4 regions of the Massilia sp. LjRoot122 genome follow, and region 1 is predicted to be linked to each of the others. Evidence: predicted binding sites of a transcription regulator. Region 1 holds the regulator's gene; each other region holds the start of a gene.
What was found. The regulator sigma-54, encoded in region 1, starts transcription at its own class of promoters, with help from an activator protein. The targets are predictions, from matches to a motif close to TGGCANGNAANCTGCTTT.
Positions count from the first base shown of each region.

Region 1 (4,515 bases):
CACGAACACGTCCGCCAGCCCCACGTAGAGCGCGTCGGCCGCGCCGATCGTCAGGCCAGTCAGGCCCAGGTACTGGCCCAGCTGGCCCGGCGCGTGCGACAGGAAGTGGCTGCCGCCGACGTCCGGGAACAGGCCGATGTTCACCTCGGGCATGGCCATCTTGGTGCGCTCGGTCACGATGCGCAGGCCGCAGTCCGGGCCGCCCTGGGCGATGCCCATGCCGCCGCCCATCACCACGCCGTCCATCACGGCAATGTAGGGTTTCGGGTAGAAATGGATCAGGTGGTTGAGCGCGTATTCTTCGGTGAAGAAATCTTCCAGCAGGGCGCTGCCGCCAGTCGGGCCGACCTGGCCCATCTCGTGGAAGAAGCGGATGTCGCCGCCGGCGCACAAGGCCTTCTCGCTGCTGCTGGTGATGACCACCGCCTCGATGCCCGCATCATCCTTCCACTGCAGCAAAATGGCGGTCAGGGCGCGCACCATGTCGAGCGAGAGGGAGTTCAGGGCTTTCGGCCGGTCGAGCGTGATGACGCCGGTGCGGTTGGCGACGCGGGTCAGGACGGTATCGGTCATGATGGTGTGCTGTGGTCGAAAAGACATGCATTCTACAGAACACCTGCGTAAAACTGGAAGCGTCGAAAAGTAACAAGCGCAGTAAACGCAAAAAGGGCGTCCCCTCAGACGCCCTTGCTGGTGTGCGGTCGCCCGTTATTTACGCGGCGGCGGCTTCTCCGTTGTCCGGAAGGCGCTTGTGCGCCACGTGGTTATGGTCTTGAAGCATGGATTTGTGTTTCAGAACCTGCCTGTCCAGCCTGTCCATCAGCGTGTCGATCGCTGCGTACAGATCCTGCGCCGCGCTTGCCACATGCAAAATCTTGCCCGATACCTGAAGGTTAATCTCGGCCTTTTGCCGCTTTTCTTTTTCGGTGAGGTTATCGATGGCAAGGAACACGTGGGTGTCGATCACGTGATCAAAATGGCGGGTGATGCGCTCGAGCTTATTCTGAACGTATTCACGGATGGCGGGGGTGACTTCGAGATGGTGGCCGCTGATTGTGAGGTTCATACACACTCCTTAGGGAAGGTGCCCTGCCCGCGCCACAAGGTGAGAGTGGGCAGTAGCTTTACAGGGATTTGCGGAGGCTGACGGGCGGAATCTTGAGCGCTTCACGGTACTTGGCAACCGTCCTGCGCGCGATGACCATACCTTGTTCCCCGAGCATCTCCGCGATCTTGCTGTCGGATAATGGGTTCCTAGGGTCTTCTGCTCCTGTCAATTGCGCAATGAGTGCGCGGATCGCCGTCGAGGAGGCTTCTCCCCCCGCTTCGGTGGCGACGTGGCTTCCGAAGAAGTACTTCAGCTCGAACATGCCGTGCGGGGTCAGCATGTATTTCTGCGTGGTTACACGTGAGATCGTGCTCTCGTGTAGGCCTAGTGTATCAGCTATCTCACGCAAAACAAGAGGGCGCATGGCAACCGCGCCGTGGCTGAAAAAGTTGCGCTGGCGCTCGACAATTGCCTCGGCGACACGCAGGATCGTGTCGAAACGCTGGCGCATATTCTTGATCAGCCACTTGGCTTCCTGCAGCTGTGCGCCCATCTGGCTTTCGCTCTTTCCCTGCTTGAGCAGGTTGGCGTACAGGGAGTTCACGCGCAGCTTCGGCATCACGTCCGGATTCAGCGACACCGCCCAGCCGCTCTTGGCGCGCCGCACGATCACGTCCGGCACCACGTAGTCGGACACGCCCGCGCCGAAGGCCGCGCCGGGGTGCGGATTGCACTGGCGGACCACGGCCTGCACTTCGCGCAGGTCTTCGTCGTCGCAGTCGAGCGCCTTCTTCAGCTTGGTGTACTCGCGCTGGGCGAACCAGGTCAAATACCCCTCGACGATCTTCAGGGCCAGGCGCCGCGTTACCATGGGCACGCCCGGCATACGGCGGATCTGCAGCGCCAGGCACTCGGCCGCGCTGCGCGCGCCGACGCCGACCGGATCGAGGCTCTGCACCAGCGCCAGCGCGCAGCGCAGCTCGTCCATCTCGATCTCGAGTTCTTCCGGCAGGCGCGCATGGATCTCGTCGAGCGGCTCTTCCAGGTAGCCGTTGTCGTCGAGCGCGTCGATCACCAGCTCGGCCAATGCGCGGTCGCGCTGGGTGCAAGCGCACATGCGGATCTGTTCGGCCAGGTGTTCGCGCAAGCTGATGCTCCCGGCTTCCAGCTGCGGGCGGCCATCCTCGTCGTCGCCGCTGCGGGCGCCGCCGCCCTCGCCGCCCCAGTCGCTGTCGGCCTCGCCGCGCTCGCCCTCGCTGCCGCCCTCATCGAAGCCCTCGCCTTCCGCCTTGGCGCCTTCTTCGGCCGCCGGCTGCGGCGCCGGCGCTTCGCCACTCGCCGGCGCGCTGTTGATGGCGCCGTCGGCCAGCAGGCGCACCGAGCGGTCGAGCGGATCGTCGAGCCGCTCGAGCAAGGGGTTGTCGTGCAGGATCTGCTCGATCTCCTGGTGCAGTTCGAGCGTGGACAGCTGCAGCAGCCGGATCGACTGCTGCAGCTGCGGCGTGAGCGCCAGGTGCTGCGAGGTGCGGAGCTGCAGGGATTGTTTCATTACATCCTGAAGTGTTCGCCGAGGTAGACGCGCCGCACGTTTTCGTTGGCGATGATGTCGTCAGGCCGGCCCGAGGCCAGCACCGCGCCCTGGTTGATGATGTAGGCGCGGTCGCAGATGCCGAGCGTCTCGCGCACATTGTGGTCGGTGATCAGGACGCCGATGTTGCGCTCTTTCAGAAAGCGCACGATGCGCTGGATCTCGATCACCGCGATCGGGTCGACCCCGGCGAATGGCTCGTCCAGCAGCACGAAGCGCGGATTGGTCGCCAGCGCGCGCGCGATCTCGACGCGGCGCCGTTCGCCGCCCGACAGCGACAGCGCCGGGTTCTCGCGCAGCTTCTCGATCTGCAGCTCGGCCAGCAGGGTGTCGAGGCGCTCGTTGATCTGGTCCTTGCTGAGCGGCTTGCCGTCCATGCGCTGCAGTTCCAGCACGGCGCGGATGTTGTCTTCCACCGTCAGCTTGCGGAACACCGAGGCTTCCTGCGGCAGGTAGGACAGGCCCAGCACCGCGCGCCGGTGGATCGGCAGGCTCGAGATGTCGGTGCCGTTGATGTCGATGGTGCCGGCGTCCGAGGGCACCAGGCCGACGATCATGTAGAAGGAGGTGGTCTTGCCGGCGCCGTTGGGGCCGAGCAGGCCGACCACTTCGCCGCACTCCACCTGCAGCGACACGTCGCGCACCACCAGGCGCTTGCCGTAGCTCTTCTGCAGGCCCTTGACGATCAGGGTGCTGCAGCCCTCGCCCGCCGAGGTCATCGCCGCCGTCATGGATGCCGTCATTGCTTGGCACCTTCTGCCGGCGCCGTGGTGCGGCGCGGCGCGATGATCAGGGTGCCGCGGCCGCCGCCCACCTTGCTGGCGCCGCTGGCGTCGTTGCGCACCTGCGCGACTTCGCGGCGGTTGTCGTAGGAGATGAAGGGGCCCTTGATCTCGTTGGTCATGCGGCCGCTCTCCAGCTCGCGCACTTCGGCGGCGGTGAACAGCTTCACCAGTTCGGCGCGCTCGTCGTATTCGATGCGCTGGGCCTGGCCCTCGACCCACAGGTCGGGACCGCCGTCGCGCTTCTGGCGGAAGGTGGCGGTCTTGCCGTTGTTCGCGGTAAGGGTCACGCTCATGTAGCCTTCCGGCGTTTCCTTGACCAGGGCGCGGTCGGATTTCAGCACCAGCGTGCCGCGCGTGAGCACGACGTTGCCGGTCAGGATGCGGGTCTGGGTGACCTCGTCCACGTCGAGCGAATCGAAGTTGATCACGGCCTGCTTGAGCGAATCGGCGCGCTCCGCCGAGGCGCCGAAGGCGGCCAGGGTGAGGCAGGCGGCTGCGATGAGTTTTTTCATGTTGCTTGTCCTGGGTTGCACGCGGCGCCGCTTATTCGCGGCGCTGGCGTGGCGGATAGATGATCTGGCCGCGGCTGGCCAGGTGCAGCTTCTGGGTCGCGTTGTTGGCGACCATGCCGGTGCCGGTCACGGTCGCGGCGCCGAGCTGCATCTCGATCGGCTTGTCGGTCTTGAGGATTTCCTCGTCGGGCAGCACGGTCAGCGCCTGGGTCCGCACGCGCAGCGCTTCGCTGGTCGGCGTGCCCGGACGCCGGATATCGACGTTGCCGAGCAGTTCGACGCGGTGTTCCTCGTGGTGGATGCGGGCGCGCTGGGCGACGATGTCGGTGCGCGGACGGCCCGGCGTCATGCCCTGCATGGCCGGCTGCTCGACCACGGAGACGTCGCCCTCCGGCGTATGCGCCAGGCGCTTGCCCGTCACCACGTAGCTCGGCTTGCCCTCTTCCGTCATGCGCACGAAGGAGAAATTCTCGACGATGTAGTCGGGCTCGCTCAGCGGACCGCCGAGGCGGCCGTCAGGGTCCTCGCTCTCCATCAGCTGCACCAGCCAGAAGCTGCCGAAGGCGCAGAAGACCGCGATCA
Region 1 covers NZ_CAXUPB020000001.1:5,093,350-5,097,864, forward strand. The annotation lists gene ACSQ25_RS22410 (enoyl-CoA hydratase/isomerase family protein) at 1-573, opposite strand, end outside; gene hpf (ribosome hibernation-promoting factor, HPF/YfiA family) at 713-1,066, opposite strand; gene ACSQ25_RS22420 (RNA polymerase factor sigma-54) at 1,125-2,597, opposite strand; gene lptB (LPS export ABC transporter ATP-binding protein) at 2,597-3,379, opposite strand; gene lptA (lipopolysaccharide transport periplasmic protein LptA) at 3,376-3,933, opposite strand; gene lptC (LPS export ABC transporter periplasmic protein LptC) at 3,965-4,515, opposite strand, start outside.

Region 2 (4,515 bases), on a different contig from region 1:
TCGCGCCTGGTGGTGAGAAAGTCTTACCGCCGGCGCCGGGGAGATTCGATGGAAGGCATCTCTCAGGATTTTGTCGAAAAAGGCAGCGCCAAGACCATCAAACCGCACTCAAGCGTACGGCGCGACAAGCGTGGAAATAGTCCGCTATTATTGTTGGGAATGTATCGGGAGATGTACCGCTATAGCCGTCAGAACGGGATCCGTTACTGGTACGCCGCTATGGAGAGGTCACTGGCGCGCTCGCTAGAAAAGATGGGATTCAAGTTTGTGCCAATCGGGCCACAGGTCGACTACTACGGCCCCGTCACCCCCCATATGGCCGACTTGGATGAACTGATCGGGCGTTTAGAGAGAGAAAATAAATTCCTGGCAGCCTGGTTCAACGATGAACCGATTCCCTTCTGGATCATGGTGAAGACTATGGCCGGAAACTTCCTGGGAGGGCTCAGGAAAAAATAACTAGTTCCAGACTGGAAGGACAGATGGACAACGGAAAACTACGCGTCAACCCTGACGCCTTCCTGTCCCGTGTTGAGTTCGGGGCACATCAAGAAACAATCGACCACGTCAACCGCAAGATTTTCCGGGCTTACCGGGGCTGCAATCCCAACAATATTCCTAATGACATTTTCAGGCTGCGCCATCAGGTGTACTGCCTCGAATGTGCATTTTTGCAACCCGAACAGTACGTCGACGGACTTGAACTCGACGACTATGACGACGCATCCACCCACTTCGCGGCCTACACGATGGACGAAAAGCTGGTTGGCGCCGTCAGACTCGTGCAGCCGCAGGTACCAAAGCCCTATCCCTTCGAATTGCATTGCGAAGTATTCAGCGATTACGACTTTCCTGAACGTGAGCAGGCAGCTGAAATTTCGCGCCTGGTGGTCAAGAAAAGCCACCGGCGCCGGCGTGCCGACAGCGTGCTCGGCGTGCCTGGTTTCGTCCAGAACAATGAGGCAGGAGTCGAATTCGATCCCGCCGTCGACCGGCGCGACCGCACGTCGCCGATGCTCTTGCTCGGAATGTACCGCGAAATGTTCCGGCACAGTGAAGACACCGGAATTCGCTATTGGTTTGCGGCAATGGAGCGCTCACTGGCGCATGCACTGAAGAAAATGGGATTCCGATTTATGGCAATCGGTCCGGAAGCTAATTATTATGGTTCGGTAACACCATACGTGCTCGATCTGCACGATTTGCGGCGCAAGTTGGCGACGAGTAATCCAACGCTGGCGGCTTGGTTTGCTGAAAAGCCGCCAGTTGTCGAACATGCCCATCCTTCGCGCATACACGTGGTACGCAAACCAGGGCTGGGCAACGATATCAACTAAGCAGCGATACTGACCAGCTTGGTGACATGATTGCGGAAACTATGGATGACCATATGCGGTGCCTGCGGCACCTCCATTCCGGCAAGCATGTCATGCATCATCGCCATCGCTAGCGCTGCTACTGAGAAACTGCCTACGGCAATCTGCGACGCCGGGCATGCCGTACCGTCGGCCATAATGGTCAAGGCTTTCGCTACCTCTTCCCTCACCTGCTGGTCGAGGTGCGCGCCAATACGTCCCATCACCCGCGTGAACACGGCGGTATAACTCAAATTTCCCTCAGCGGCGGCGGCCTCGACATCGCGCTGCAGAATCGCGGGCAGCGAATGCCCCGAGTCCGGCGCGAAGTACAGCACCCCCGCACCAAATCCGATGTTCATTGCAGTGAAGATAGGCTTGCTCCGGGCGGCCGCATTGCCGTGCAGTGCAAGCACTGCTTCCAGATCGACGAAATCGATCGTGTCGAAGATGACATCGACCTTGTCGACCAGGTCGGCTGCATTGTGCTTGTCCAGCATGGCGACATGGACCTCGACTTTGGCCTCCGGGTTGATGCGCAGGATGTGTTTTTTCAATGCCTCAACCTTCGGCATTCCTACGTCTTCGAAATCGAAAAACTGCCGGTTCAGGTTATGCGCATCGACAGTGTCACCGTCGATGAGCACGAAATGCTGGAAGCCGGTGCGGGCTGCGCAAATGACGGGACCGCTGCCGAGCCCACAACCGGCAAACAGGATACGGGTATTCCGAATCTTGTCCTGAGTCGTGGCGTGGATATATCCACTGTTTCGCTTGGTAAATTCATCGTAGTTAAAAGTATTCATCGGATCTCGTATCTCGTGGTCGGGTGAGCAATAAAGGAATCCTAGTTCAATTTATTGCCTTAGGCGATAGTTATGTTCGCTGGCTCACTGTCGAATTCTCTTACAGTACCCCAGCAGGCGCAGGGCCCCTACTTGAACGTGCTTTCAGCTTTTCCTTTTGAATCAACATGTTAAGTAAAAGAATTAAATCTGGCACGGAACATGCTTAATAGTCCATGTCGCTGTTGTGTATAACTACCACGTGAGGATTGAATAATGAACATGATCAAGAAGATTTCGGGCGTCGCAGCTGGTGTTGCACTTGCTTTCGGCCTGGCTGCTCCAGCAAGCGCTGGCGTCACCCTGGTGTCGGGCGACTACAAGATTACCTTTAACGCCTATGATGCAGGTACCGTCGGCTACGTTCCTGGTGCGACCACCACCATTTGCAACACTACTGCATCATGCGATGCTGTCGTCGTCGACACCGATCGCGATGCTGACGCTCTCCCGGACACTTCGCCGTACGGCGTGGGCAGCGAAGACACCTGGGGTATCTTCTCGGTGCAAACCATCACCAACATCAAGACCGGCGATGCCTTCTTCACCCGTGGCGTGGACGGCTTCCTGATCGGCATGTTCGGCGGCCTGGCCGACCAGAAAGTTGACGTGTTCGGCATGGATACGGCGATTGCCTACGCCAATGGCGGCTGGCTGAACATGTACCTGACCAGCCAGGACTACGATCCGACCATCGGTCCGGACGGTCGCCTGGGTGCAATGGGATACCAAGGCGTCACCAACCAGGCGGGTGGCATTCTCGCCCTGTCGGCCGAGTTTGCCGGTACCGCAAGGGCGACTCAACCAGGGTACAGCTATTACTCGAGCTTCCAACTCGACAGCATTTTCGGCAATGGCGCAGGCTACCTGGACGTGACCGGCGGTGCATGGGCCGACGCGTTCGACCAGAACTCGGTCAAAGATGCTCTCGGCAACACCCGCGACATGTCCCTGAAAGCCACCTACCAGGTCACCAATACGTCCAAACTGGCTGGCTGGACCGTCGACGCAACCGGCGACGTGCAAGGCAATATCCCGGAACCGGGCTCGCTGGCACTGCTGGGCCTGGGCTTCGCCGGCCTGGCCGGTCTGCGCCGCCGCCGCGCTGCCAAGTAATTCCACCGCTGCCGGGTCATCCCGGTAGTGTGGACAAAAAAGGCCGGACCCTCATGGGCCCGGCCTTTTGCATTATCGAACTGATCAGGAAGGAAGGCGGTCAGGCCGCCACGTCATCCTGGCGCGGCGACAGGAAGGCCTTATGGAACAGGTGGCGCGCCAGCATCAGCGGGGGCATGCGCAGCCAATTTCCGCGTAAGTAAATTGCGCCCTGCGCCGCTGGGGTGAACCGGTCGGCGCAGCCGGGATGGGGTGGCGCCAGGCTGCGCAGGAATAGCGCATCCATCAAGGCCAGCAGCGGCGCCGGGGGCTTCCCTGCCGCCGCAGCCGCAGCGAGCACCGCCGGCGGGACCGTGGTCCCGAGCAGCCGGGCGCAATAGCGCAGCGCATAGAACAGCGGCCGTGCCAGTTGCAGCTGCACGGCGCGGGCAGCCAGACCTTCCCAGAACCCGGGCATGGCGCCGAAGTGCTGCAGCAGCCGGTGCAGGTCGAGCAGGTCGCGCAGGCCATGGTCCATTTCGCCTTCGGAGAACAGGTGTACCGCGCTGTGCAGCACCATGTCATGCGGCGCCAGCATCCACAATCCCTCGTTGCCCGGAATCGGCTGGCTTGCTGCCCGCAGCAGGGCCGGGTCCGGCCGCACGGCTGCGGTTTCAGGCAGGATCGCGTGGTGGACGTCGATCGCATTGCCGCGCTGGACGTGCTCCATCGGCGGCAATTCATGCATCCACTCGCGGTAGTAGCGCTGGTCGTAGGCATCCTGCTTTACGGTGGCCCAGCCGTGCAGTATCAGCGCCGCCTCGACATCACCGATGCGCTCCTTCGGCACCAGGATGTCGACGTCGGAAAAGATGCGTCCGGGAGCTGGCGGCAGGCCGGCCATCGCATAAGCGGCGCCCTTCAGCAAGATCAGCGGCAGGCCCAGGCCGTCCAGTGCGCGCCGGATCTGGCCGACCTCGAAGCGCACGGCGCGCCGGTGGCGTGCGGCCACGACCTCGGCCCATTCGAAGTGCCGGCGCGGCGCCGGCGGCACTGCTTCCAGCAGGCCGGCTTGCACGAGCATCGCACCAAGGCCGGCGCTCAGCTTGGCGTTGGCAGCCTGGCGCAACAGAAAGTCCCAACCGGCCAGGTCGAGCGTCGTCGACCGTGCGGGATCGCGCAATACCTCGATCAGGAGGGGTAGAGAGTGGGCGTTCGGC
Region 2 covers NZ_CAXUPB020000002.1:91,662-96,176, reverse strand. The annotation lists gene ACSQ25_RS23725 (PEP-CTERM/exosortase system-associated acyltransferase) at 1-459, shown strand, start outside; gene ACSQ25_RS23720 (PEP-CTERM/exosortase system-associated acyltransferase) at 483-1,337, shown strand; gene ACSQ25_RS23715 (ThiF family adenylyltransferase) at 1,334-2,161, opposite strand; gene ACSQ25_RS23710 (PEP-CTERM sorting domain-containing protein) at 2,417-3,316, shown strand; gene ACSQ25_RS23705 (nucleotidyltransferase domain-containing protein) at 3,417-4,515, opposite strand, start outside.
Region 2: the regulator sigma-54 is predicted to act here: its motif matches at 2,352-2,369, upstream of ACSQ25_RS23710 (PEP-CTERM sorting domain-containing protein).

Region 3 (4,515 bases), 480 kb from region 1:
TGGAGATGAACAGGTCGGAACCGCCCTGGTGGTGCATGACCGTCAGCAGCTTGTGGATATAGGCCTGGGCTTCCGCCGGGCCGAAGGTGGACGACATGGCTTACCTCTCGAGAACGCGGGTGAAAATCCTGCCCGGCAATTATATAGGCTAAGATTCCCCGGCCATGCATCCCGCATCGTTCTATTTTTTGAAATCCTGGCTGACTAAATACCAACATTGTGTCAGGATGGACGGCAATGCAGCCGTGACATCCTGGGCCCAGATAAACCTATGACACTGACCGAGCTGAAATACATCGTCGCCGTCGCGCGCGCCAAGCACTTCGGCCACGCCGCCGAAGCCTGTTTCGTCGCCCAGCCCACCCTTTCCGTCGCCATCAAGAAACTCGAGGACGAACTCGGGGTGACGCTGTTCGAGCGCGGCGGTTCCGAGGTCTCGGTCACCCCGCTGGGCGCGCAGATCGTGGCCCAGGCCGAACGCGTGCTGGAGCAGACCGCCGCCATCAAGGAACTGGCAAAGCAGAACAAGGATCCCCTGGCCGGCCCCCTGCGGCTTGGCGTGATCTACACCATCGGCCCCTACCTGCTGCCGCCGCTGGTCAAGAAACTGATCGACACCGTGCCCCAGATGCCGCTGGTACTGCAAGAGAACTACACCCACAAGCTGCTCGAACTGCTGCGCCAGGGCGAGCTCGACGCCGCCATCGTGGCGCTCCCGCTGCCGGAACACGGCATGTCGATCCAGACCCTGTACGACGAGCCCTTCGTGGTCGCGATGCCGCGCTCCCACCCCTGGGCCAAGCGCAAGGAAATCCCGGCCGACGACCTGAAACTGGAAACCATGCTGCTGTTGGGCGCGGGCCACTGCTTCCGCGACCAGGTGCTGGAAGTGTGCCCGGAGATGGCGCGCTATTCGTCGCCCGGCAATGGCATGCAGCGCACCTTCGAAGGTTCCTCGCTGGAGACCATCCGCCACATGGTGGCGAGCGGCATCGGACTGACCGTGCTGCCGCGTGCCTCGGTGGCCGACATGCACGACCCCAACGGCCTGCTGACCTATGTGCCCTTTGCCCATCCGGCGCCCTCGCGCCGGGTCGTGATCGTCTGGCGCAAGAGTTTCACGCGCCGTGCGGCGATCGACGCGGTGGCCGGCGCAGTGGCCGAATGCAAACTGCCGGGGGTGGAGATGGTGACGCTCGAAGCGGCTGCGTGAATCGATGATGGGCACCGGGACCCTGGGTTCCGGTGCCCGTGGCTCGCATCAGCGGCCGGCTGGCTTCCCCCTGCGGCGTACCACGCCCATCCCTGCCAGGCCTGCGCCAAGCAGCGCCAGCGACAGCGGTTCAGGCATGTCGACCGGAGGACGGTCGAAGGCGCCCACGTAGACGGTCTCCGGTGTGGCCTCCGTGGTCTGCAACAGGAACTGGATACCGCCACCCAGGACACACCGGCTCAGGTCGCCATCGCAGAATGCAGCCGCAGCGGCCGCCTGTGCATCGTCCAGGACGAAGAAGTGGGTGCCCGACTGTCCGATGCCGCCCGAATCACTCAGCACCAGATTCGGTCCGAGGTATTGATGGTACTGGGTAGTGTTCGTATCAAGGTTGTACAGGCTGAGGTAGAGGTCGGTCAGCTCGGCTGAATTGGGAACGCCTCCACTTGATCCTTCACTGATGTTGACGACGAAACCCAGCTGGCCAGCACTTTCCAGACCGTCCAGATTACTGAGCAAGTAAAGATTGCTGCCGGCGTTTCCCGACGTGTTGTCACCCCCTTGCAGACCGAACGTGCAGGTAAACGTAGGATTGTTCACATTACCAGCGTAGGTCACGCAACCGGATTCGGTCCCGTTACCATTTGGCGTGTCATTGTCTTGTACGGTAACGACCGTGGAAACCGCGCCAAGCCCGGTTCCCGGAACCTGCTCGCCTGTTACATAGATTAATTCTGCGAAGGCCGGAGTTGCGGCAGAGAATACTGCCGCAGCCAGGGCTGCTTTTAGCAATGACGTTTTCATAAATCCCCCAGTTAAAAATCAGAACCAGGTACGGCCTGGTGCCGCCGGAAAGAAAAAAATCATTCAAACAAGATTCTGTTTGGAACAATTTTCCTCATTACAGATGATTCGAATGGTTTGGACTAGCCTCAACCACTTAAGCAAGTCGCATACCACAAGTCTAAGTAACTGATTGTTAAGCGATCTGTAAATACACTGGGGAGCAAGTGTAATATTTGTCGACAAAAACCGGCATTCTTGCCTTAAGCAAAGCCATTTACACTCGAAAACTTATCACCGCAAGTCACATTTGGAACAAATAACTAGCGGAAAGTTTCTTTATGAATAGTGACTTTTGGTAGTTCTTTGATGAAAAAATGACTGCATGGAAAAGATGAGCGTAACTGGAGAATCCTCGACAGTGTCAAGGCATCCGGATTTATCGTAGATAACTGAACCGTCGCGAGGGAGATGAGGGCGACACTGTAGCGTGCCCAGTGCAGACGAAATTCTTACCCTGTTTCGATAGCGCAAAAATGCCTATCACCGTTGCAGAAGTACTTGGGCCGCAATGCCGTCAATAATTTATTCTTCTGATAAAGAATATTATTGACGTCAAGACAATGTCACGCTCGGATGAAGGCGCCGCAGCTCACAGAAACGCTAGCACAACTGTAAAGTTTTCCGACCGCGACAATACCTGCGACAGCGGCAGGCTCAACCGCCCGCGCGTATCCGCGCCAATTGTCGATCGAGGGCATTCGCGAAATTCTGGCGGTCGGCCTGGCTGAACGCAGCCGGCCCGCCGGTATCCACACCACTGCCGCGCAGCTCTTCCATGAAGGCGCGCATCGTCAGCTGCTGGGCGATGGTGTCCTTGGTGTACCACTCGCCGCGCGGATTGAGCGGCAATCCCCCCTTCTCCAACACTTGGGCCGCCAGCGGAATATCGCCGGTGACGACGATGTCGCCGCTGTTCACGCGCGCGACGATTTCGGCGTCGGCCACGTCGGGTCCGGCCGGCACCTGCAGCGCGCGGATGTAGCGCGAACCCGGCACGCGGATGAGCTGGTTGGCCACGAGCGTGACCTCCAGCTGCAGGCGCTCGGCCACACGGAAGAGGATGTCCTTGATCACGGCAGGACAGGCGTCGGCATCGACCCAGATGTGCATATTCAGTAGAGAGCTTGTCGGAAAGCCGATTGTACTGGCAAGTTTCCAGCCTGGAAACGCGATGCCGCGACTTCCGCCAAAAGGCTTTAGAATCCCTGTCTTCTGCTCAACAGTTCTTGCCTGACAAGACGCGACGATCCATGAACAAGCTGGCGCTCTACTTCCGCCTGGTCCGGGCCGACAAGCCGATCGGTATCCTGCTGCTGCTGTGGCCTACCCTGTGGGCCCTGTGGATGGCGTCCGGCGGGGTGCCGGATATGCTGGTGCTGGCGATCTTCGTGCTCGGCACGGCGCTGATGCGCTCGGCCGGCTGCGCCATCAACGACTACGCCGACCGCGACTTCGACAAGCACGTCAAGCGCACCGTCGATCGCCCGCTCACCAGCGGCAAGATCCGCGGCTGGGAAGCGGTCATGGTGGCGGCGGTACTGTCGCTATTGTCTTTTCTCCTCATTCTGCCGCTGAACGCCCTGACCAAGCAGCTGTCGGTGGCGGCGCTGGTGGTGGCCGGCACCTACCCCTATTTCAAGCGCTTTTTCGCCATCCCGCAGGCCTACCTCGGGATCGCGTTCGGCTTCGGCATTCCGATGGCCTTCGCCGCCGTGCAAAACACGGTGCCGGCGGTGGCCTGGTGGCTGCTGGTGGCGAACGTCTTCTGGGCCGTCGCCTACGACACCGAGTACGCCATGGTCGACCGCGACGATGACCTGAAAATTGGCATCCGCACCTCGGCCATCACCTTCGGCCGCTTCGACGTGGCCGCCGTCATGCTGTGCTACGGCGCGGCGCTGGCGATCGACCTGGTGTGCGGCTGGTACCTGGGCCTGCGCTGGTGGTTCGTGGGCGGCATCGTGGTCGCGGCGGGCATCGCGCTCTACCACTACACCCTGATCCGCCACCGCGACCGCATGGACTGCTTCAAGGCTTTCCGGCACAACAATTGGCTTGGCGCTGCACTGTTCAGCGGTGTCGCGCTAGACTATGCAATGCGGTAATATTGCACAAATAGCATTCCTTCCTACTTAACGAGGCCCACCATGATGGAAAAGATCCCTACCCAAACCGGCACCCGCGAACAACTGATGTCGGATCTGAAGACCGTGATCCAGGACGCCGAAGCGTGGCTGCGCAACGGTGGGCACCTGACCGGCGACGAGCTGAAGGCCGCCAAGGCCAAGTTCGAGCAGACCCTGGCCTCGGCCAAGGAAGGCCTGTCCGAATACCAGCAGACCGTGGTCGAGAAGACCAAGGAAGCGGCGCGCGTCACCGACGACTACGTCCACGAGAACCCATGGAAGTCGGTGGGCCTGGGCGCCGCGGTCGGCGTCGTGATCGGCATGCTGATC
Region 3 covers NZ_CAXUPB020000001.1:4,608,895-4,613,409, forward strand. The annotation lists gene ACSQ25_RS20210 (PilT/PilU family type 4a pilus ATPase) at 1-97, opposite strand, end outside; gene ACSQ25_RS20215 (hydrogen peroxide-inducible genes activator) at 272-1,213, shown strand; gene ACSQ25_RS20220 (PEP-CTERM sorting domain-containing protein) at 1,262-2,017, opposite strand; gene ACSQ25_RS20225 (YaiI/YqxD family protein) at 2,714-3,169, opposite strand; gene ubiA (4-hydroxybenzoate octaprenyltransferase) at 3,310-4,164, shown strand; gene ACSQ25_RS20235 (DUF883 family protein) at 4,207-4,515, shown strand, end outside.
Region 3: the regulator sigma-54 is predicted to act here: its motif matches at 2,155-2,172, upstream of ACSQ25_RS20220 (PEP-CTERM sorting domain-containing protein).

Region 4 (4,515 bases), 1.2 Mb from region 1:
CCGGCGATCAGGTTGAGCAGGGTCGACTTGCCGCAGCCCGAGTGGCCGATCAGGGTGATGAACTCGCCCTTGCGCACGGCCAGGTCGATGCCCTGCAGCGCGTGGAACACGCCTTTCTTCGTGTGGAAGGCCATCTCCACGCCGCTGATGTCGATGAACTTCGGATTCGGATGGTTCATGCTCGTTCCTCCTTCAGTTGGCGGTCTGTTCGTGGGTCAGCGCACGGGCCAGGGCCACCAGGGCCTGCTCCAGCAGCAGGCCGACCACGCCGATGATGACGATCGCGATGATGATGTGCGACACGTTCAGGTTGTTCCACTCGTCCCACACCCAGAAACCGATGCCGACCCCGCCGGTGAGCATTTCCGCCGCCACGATGACCAGCCAGGCGGTGCCGATCGCCAGGCGCACGCCGGTGAGGATGTAGGGCAGCGCCGAGGGCAGCAGGATCTTGGTCAAGACCTTCCATTCGGACAAGTTCAGCACCCGCGCCACGTTCATGTAGTCCTGCGGCACGCGCTGCACGCCGACAGCGGTATTGATGACCATCGGCCAGATCGAGCAGATGAAGATGGACCAGATCGCGGCCGGGTCGGCCGACTTGAACACCAGCAGGCCGATCGGCAGCCAGGCCAGCGGCGACACCGGCTTGAGCAGGCTGATGATGGGCGCGAACATGCGGCCCACGAAGGCCAACCGGCCGATCATGAAGCCGAGCGGGATGCCGACCAGCGCGGCCAGGCCGAAGCCCAGCGCCACCCGCTTCAGCGAAGCCAGCACGTTCCAGCCGATGCCCTGGTCGTTCGGGCTGTTGCGGTAGAACGGGTCGGCGAACAGGACGATGGCTTCCTGCAGGGTCGCCTGCGGCGTCGGGAAGGCCGTATTGCGGCTGGCGATGATGTGCCAGGCCAGCACCACCAGGGCGATGCCCAGCAGCGGCGGCAGGATCAGCTGGACGATCCTGGCGAGTGGCTGCGCGCCGCGGGCGGCCACGGCGGCCGGCTTGCGTGCCGGCAGCGAACGTGCGGATGCCGTCGGCGCGGCGACCGGCGGCTTGGGGAGGGATCTCAGGATGGCGCTCATGGCAGCTCCTTGTCAGACGATGGGATTCAGACCTTGATCTTGAACGAGGCGGCGTAGGCTTTCGGATTCCGGCCATCCCAGACGGCGCCGTCCATGAGTTTCGAACTGCGCAGCGGGCTCTTCGGAATCGGTGTCCTGGTCATGGTGGCGGCTTCCTTGTACAGCTCGACCTGGTTGACGCTTGAAGCCACGGCCAGGTAGTCCGGGTCGTCCTTCAGCAAGCCCCAGCGGCGGTGCTGGGTCATGAACCACATGCCGTCCGACAGGTAGGGGAAATTGACCGCGCCCTCGTTGTAGAACTTCATGTGGTTCGGGTCGTCCCAGGTCTTGCCGAGGCCGTTCTGGTAGCGGCCCATGATGCGCTGGTCGATGGCATCCTTGCTGGTGTTGACGTAGGACTTGCTGGCGATGACTTCGGCCATCCTGTTCTTGTTGGCCAGCGAGGAATCGATCCATTTGCCGGCTTCGAGGATGGCGGCCATCATGGCGCGGCAGGTGTTCGGATGCTTCCTGGCGAATTCGAGCGTGCTGCCCAACACTTTCTCCGGGTGGTCGCGCCAGATGTCCTGGGTGGTGACGGCCGTGATGCCGACCTTGTCCATGATGGCGCGGTGGCCCCAGGGCTCGCCCACGCAGAAGCCATCCATGTTCCCGACCCGCATATTGGCCACCATCTGGGGCGGCGGCACGGTGATGACCTTGGCGTCCTTCATCGGGTTGATGCCGTTGGCCGCCAGCCAGTAGTACAGCCACATCGCATGGGTGCCGGTCGGGAAGGTCTGGGCGAAGGTGTATTCGCGCTTCTCGGTGCGCATGAGCTTCGCCAGCGATGCGCCGTCGACCGCCCCCTTGTCGGACAGCTGTTTCGAGAGCGTGATGGCCTGGCCGTTGTTGTTCAGGCCCATCAGCACTGCCATGTCCTTCTTCTGGCCGCCGATCCCCATCTGCACGCCGTAGAGCAGGCCGTAGAGCACGTGGGCGGCGTCCAGCTCGCCATTGGCCAGCTTGTCGCGCACGCCGGCCCAGGAAGCCTCCTTGCTCAACACGAACTTGACGCCGTACTTCTTGTCGAGGCCCAGCACCGAGGCCATCACGACCGACGCGCAATCGGTCAGCGGGATGAAGCCGATCCTGATTTCTTCCTTTTCCGGCTTGTCCGAACCGGCGGCCCAGGCGCCACCCGATGCCAGGCCCAGCAGGCTTGCTCCCGCAGCCACGCCCGCACCCTGCATGAAATTCCTGCGCGTGACGCTCACCCCGTCGGCAGCTTGCGGCATGGTGCTCTTCGCTTCGAGTTTCTGGTATTTCATCGCGGTCCTTTATGTTCAGGCAAAAAAAAGCGACGCGTACCCCACATGAAGCTGCTCATGTTCGGGTAGACGTCGTTGTCCGGGTGGCTCTGCCGGCGCTGGCAGGGCTCGTGCGCTTCGTTGCGCCAATGTCAATATGCAAGCGCCGTGCCAGCAAGGTCTGCAGAGGGAAGCGGCGACCGGCCGGATGGCTGATGCACCGTGCAATGGCAGATGCGCCGCACAGTGATTGTGCAGCGCATCATTTTGGGAGAACAGTGTGCCGCCGCATGGGCGGCCGTGGTGCGGCGCCTCAGCGCTGGGCCAGGGTGGCCCCCACGACGATGACCTCGGCCAGGCGGTCGCTCGGGACGTAGCTCATCAGCATGTCATCGCCGTTCTCGCCGCGGTTGAAATCCATCGTCACATTGCCGTCGCGCGATACGAAGCGGTCCGGCGACACGGCCACCAGGCGGATGACCGGCTGCCGGTCGATCTGTGCACTGATGCCGTTGGCGGTCGTGCCGACCTTCATGCGCCAGCCATTCGACAGGGCGTACGCTCCACGCACGGCATCGAGGTGTTCCTGGTAGACCCTGGCGGTGCGGGCCGGGGCGGTCACCTGCACGCTCGAGATCGACGAGCTCGTGGCAGGGTAACTGTGTGACTGGGCCACGGCATCGGCGGCCAGAAGAAACAGGGGAATGGCACTAAGTAGGGCGAGGCGGCGCATGATGACTCCTTCAGGACACGGGACAGGCGCGCTGGCGAGGCCAGCGTGGCTCATTCCAGTCTAGGGCGGGGTCCGCTACCTGCAAGGTGTCTTTGGCGGACATCACGAAACGGTCTCGATCGCCGCGAAGTCAGACTTGCTTGAAATGATACAAAAACAACATGCTCGGACAGTTTTTTGTATCGAATTGTATTCCTGTCCGTCCGGTTTTCACGGTCTCCCGCTCAGCGTAAGTGTTGGTTTCCCCCTACGCCCCTCTGCATCCACTTGACTTTAGCGAGCGGCAGCGGGATATTGTTGTTTCACGGAAATTGCTTGAGATTGTAAGCAATCGTGTACGCCCTTGTCATCAGCAATCCTGGATGTAAAATAGATAACATCCAGTGCGGCAAGTTCGCGTGCATAGGGCCGCGCACGCTATCCGGCTTGCCTGAGCTCGGCTGGCGCCCAGTGCGTCTTCCGCCGGGCCACTCGCCAGCATTGTCGCGCCATCCAGGGGCGCCACGCATTGAACACTACCCATTGAACGCCAGCCTCCGGTGGAGGCGGCAAATCAGGAAGCCATCATGAACACCGAGCATTCGCATCCACGCATCCATCCGGGCACCGTCGACCGCAGCAATCCAAACGCGCCGAAGCGCACTTTCGCAAAGAGCATCGTCTCGAACAGCCGCCGCCTGCGCCAGCGGGTCGGCCTTGCCGTCAGCCTCTGCCTCGGCCTGGCGGCAATCGTCATCGCCCTCGAATAAAAACGAGGCCGCGGGCCGCCAGGCCCGCGGCCTTGCCATCAGAACTCTTCCCAGCCTTCGGTCGCTTCCGCCTTGCGCGTCGCGGCCTCCCTGCGGGCTGGCGCTAGGGCGGCTGCCTTGCGCGGCTTCATCGCAATCGCGCCCGCTGCCTTCGCCGGACGCGCCGCCACTACAGGCGCCGCCTGCGCATCGAGCCTGAAAATCCCGACCGCCTGCGCCAGCTCCGCCGCTTCCTGCTGCAACGACTGCGCCGCCGCCGAAGCCTGCTCGACCAGCGCCGCGTTCTGCTGCGTCACCTCGTCCATCTGCGACACGGCGCTGTTGATCTGTTCGATACCGGCGGTCTGCTCCTGACTCGCGGCCGTGATCTCGGCCATGATATCGGTCACGCGGCCGACGCTCTGCACGATGTCCGCCATGGTCGCACCGGCCTGGTCGACCAGCATCGAACCGTGATGCACTTTCTCGACTGAATCGTCGATCAGCGCCTTGATCTCCTTGGCTGCCGCAGCGCTGCGCTGGGCGAGGTTGCGCACTTCCCCGGCGACCACGGCGAAGCCGCGGCCCTGTTCGCCCGCGCGCGCCGCTTCCACCGCCGCGTTCAGCGCCAGGATATTGGTCTGGAAAGCGATGCCGTCGATGACCGAGATGATGTCCACGA
Region 4 covers NZ_CAXUPB020000001.1:3,877,993-3,882,507, forward strand. The annotation lists gene ACSQ25_RS16980 (ABC transporter ATP-binding protein) at 1-179, opposite strand, end outside; gene ntrB (nitrate ABC transporter permease) at 193-1,083, opposite strand; gene ACSQ25_RS16990 (CmpA/NrtA family ABC transporter substrate-binding protein) at 1,110-2,360, opposite strand; gene ACSQ25_RS16995 (hypothetical protein) at 2,686-3,105, opposite strand; gene ACSQ25_RS17000 (hypothetical protein) at 3,672-3,854, shown strand; gene ACSQ25_RS17005 (methyl-accepting chemotaxis protein) at 3,893-4,515, opposite strand, start outside.
Region 4: the regulator sigma-54 is predicted to act here: its motif matches at 2,529-2,546, upstream of ACSQ25_RS16990 (CmpA/NrtA family ABC transporter substrate-binding protein).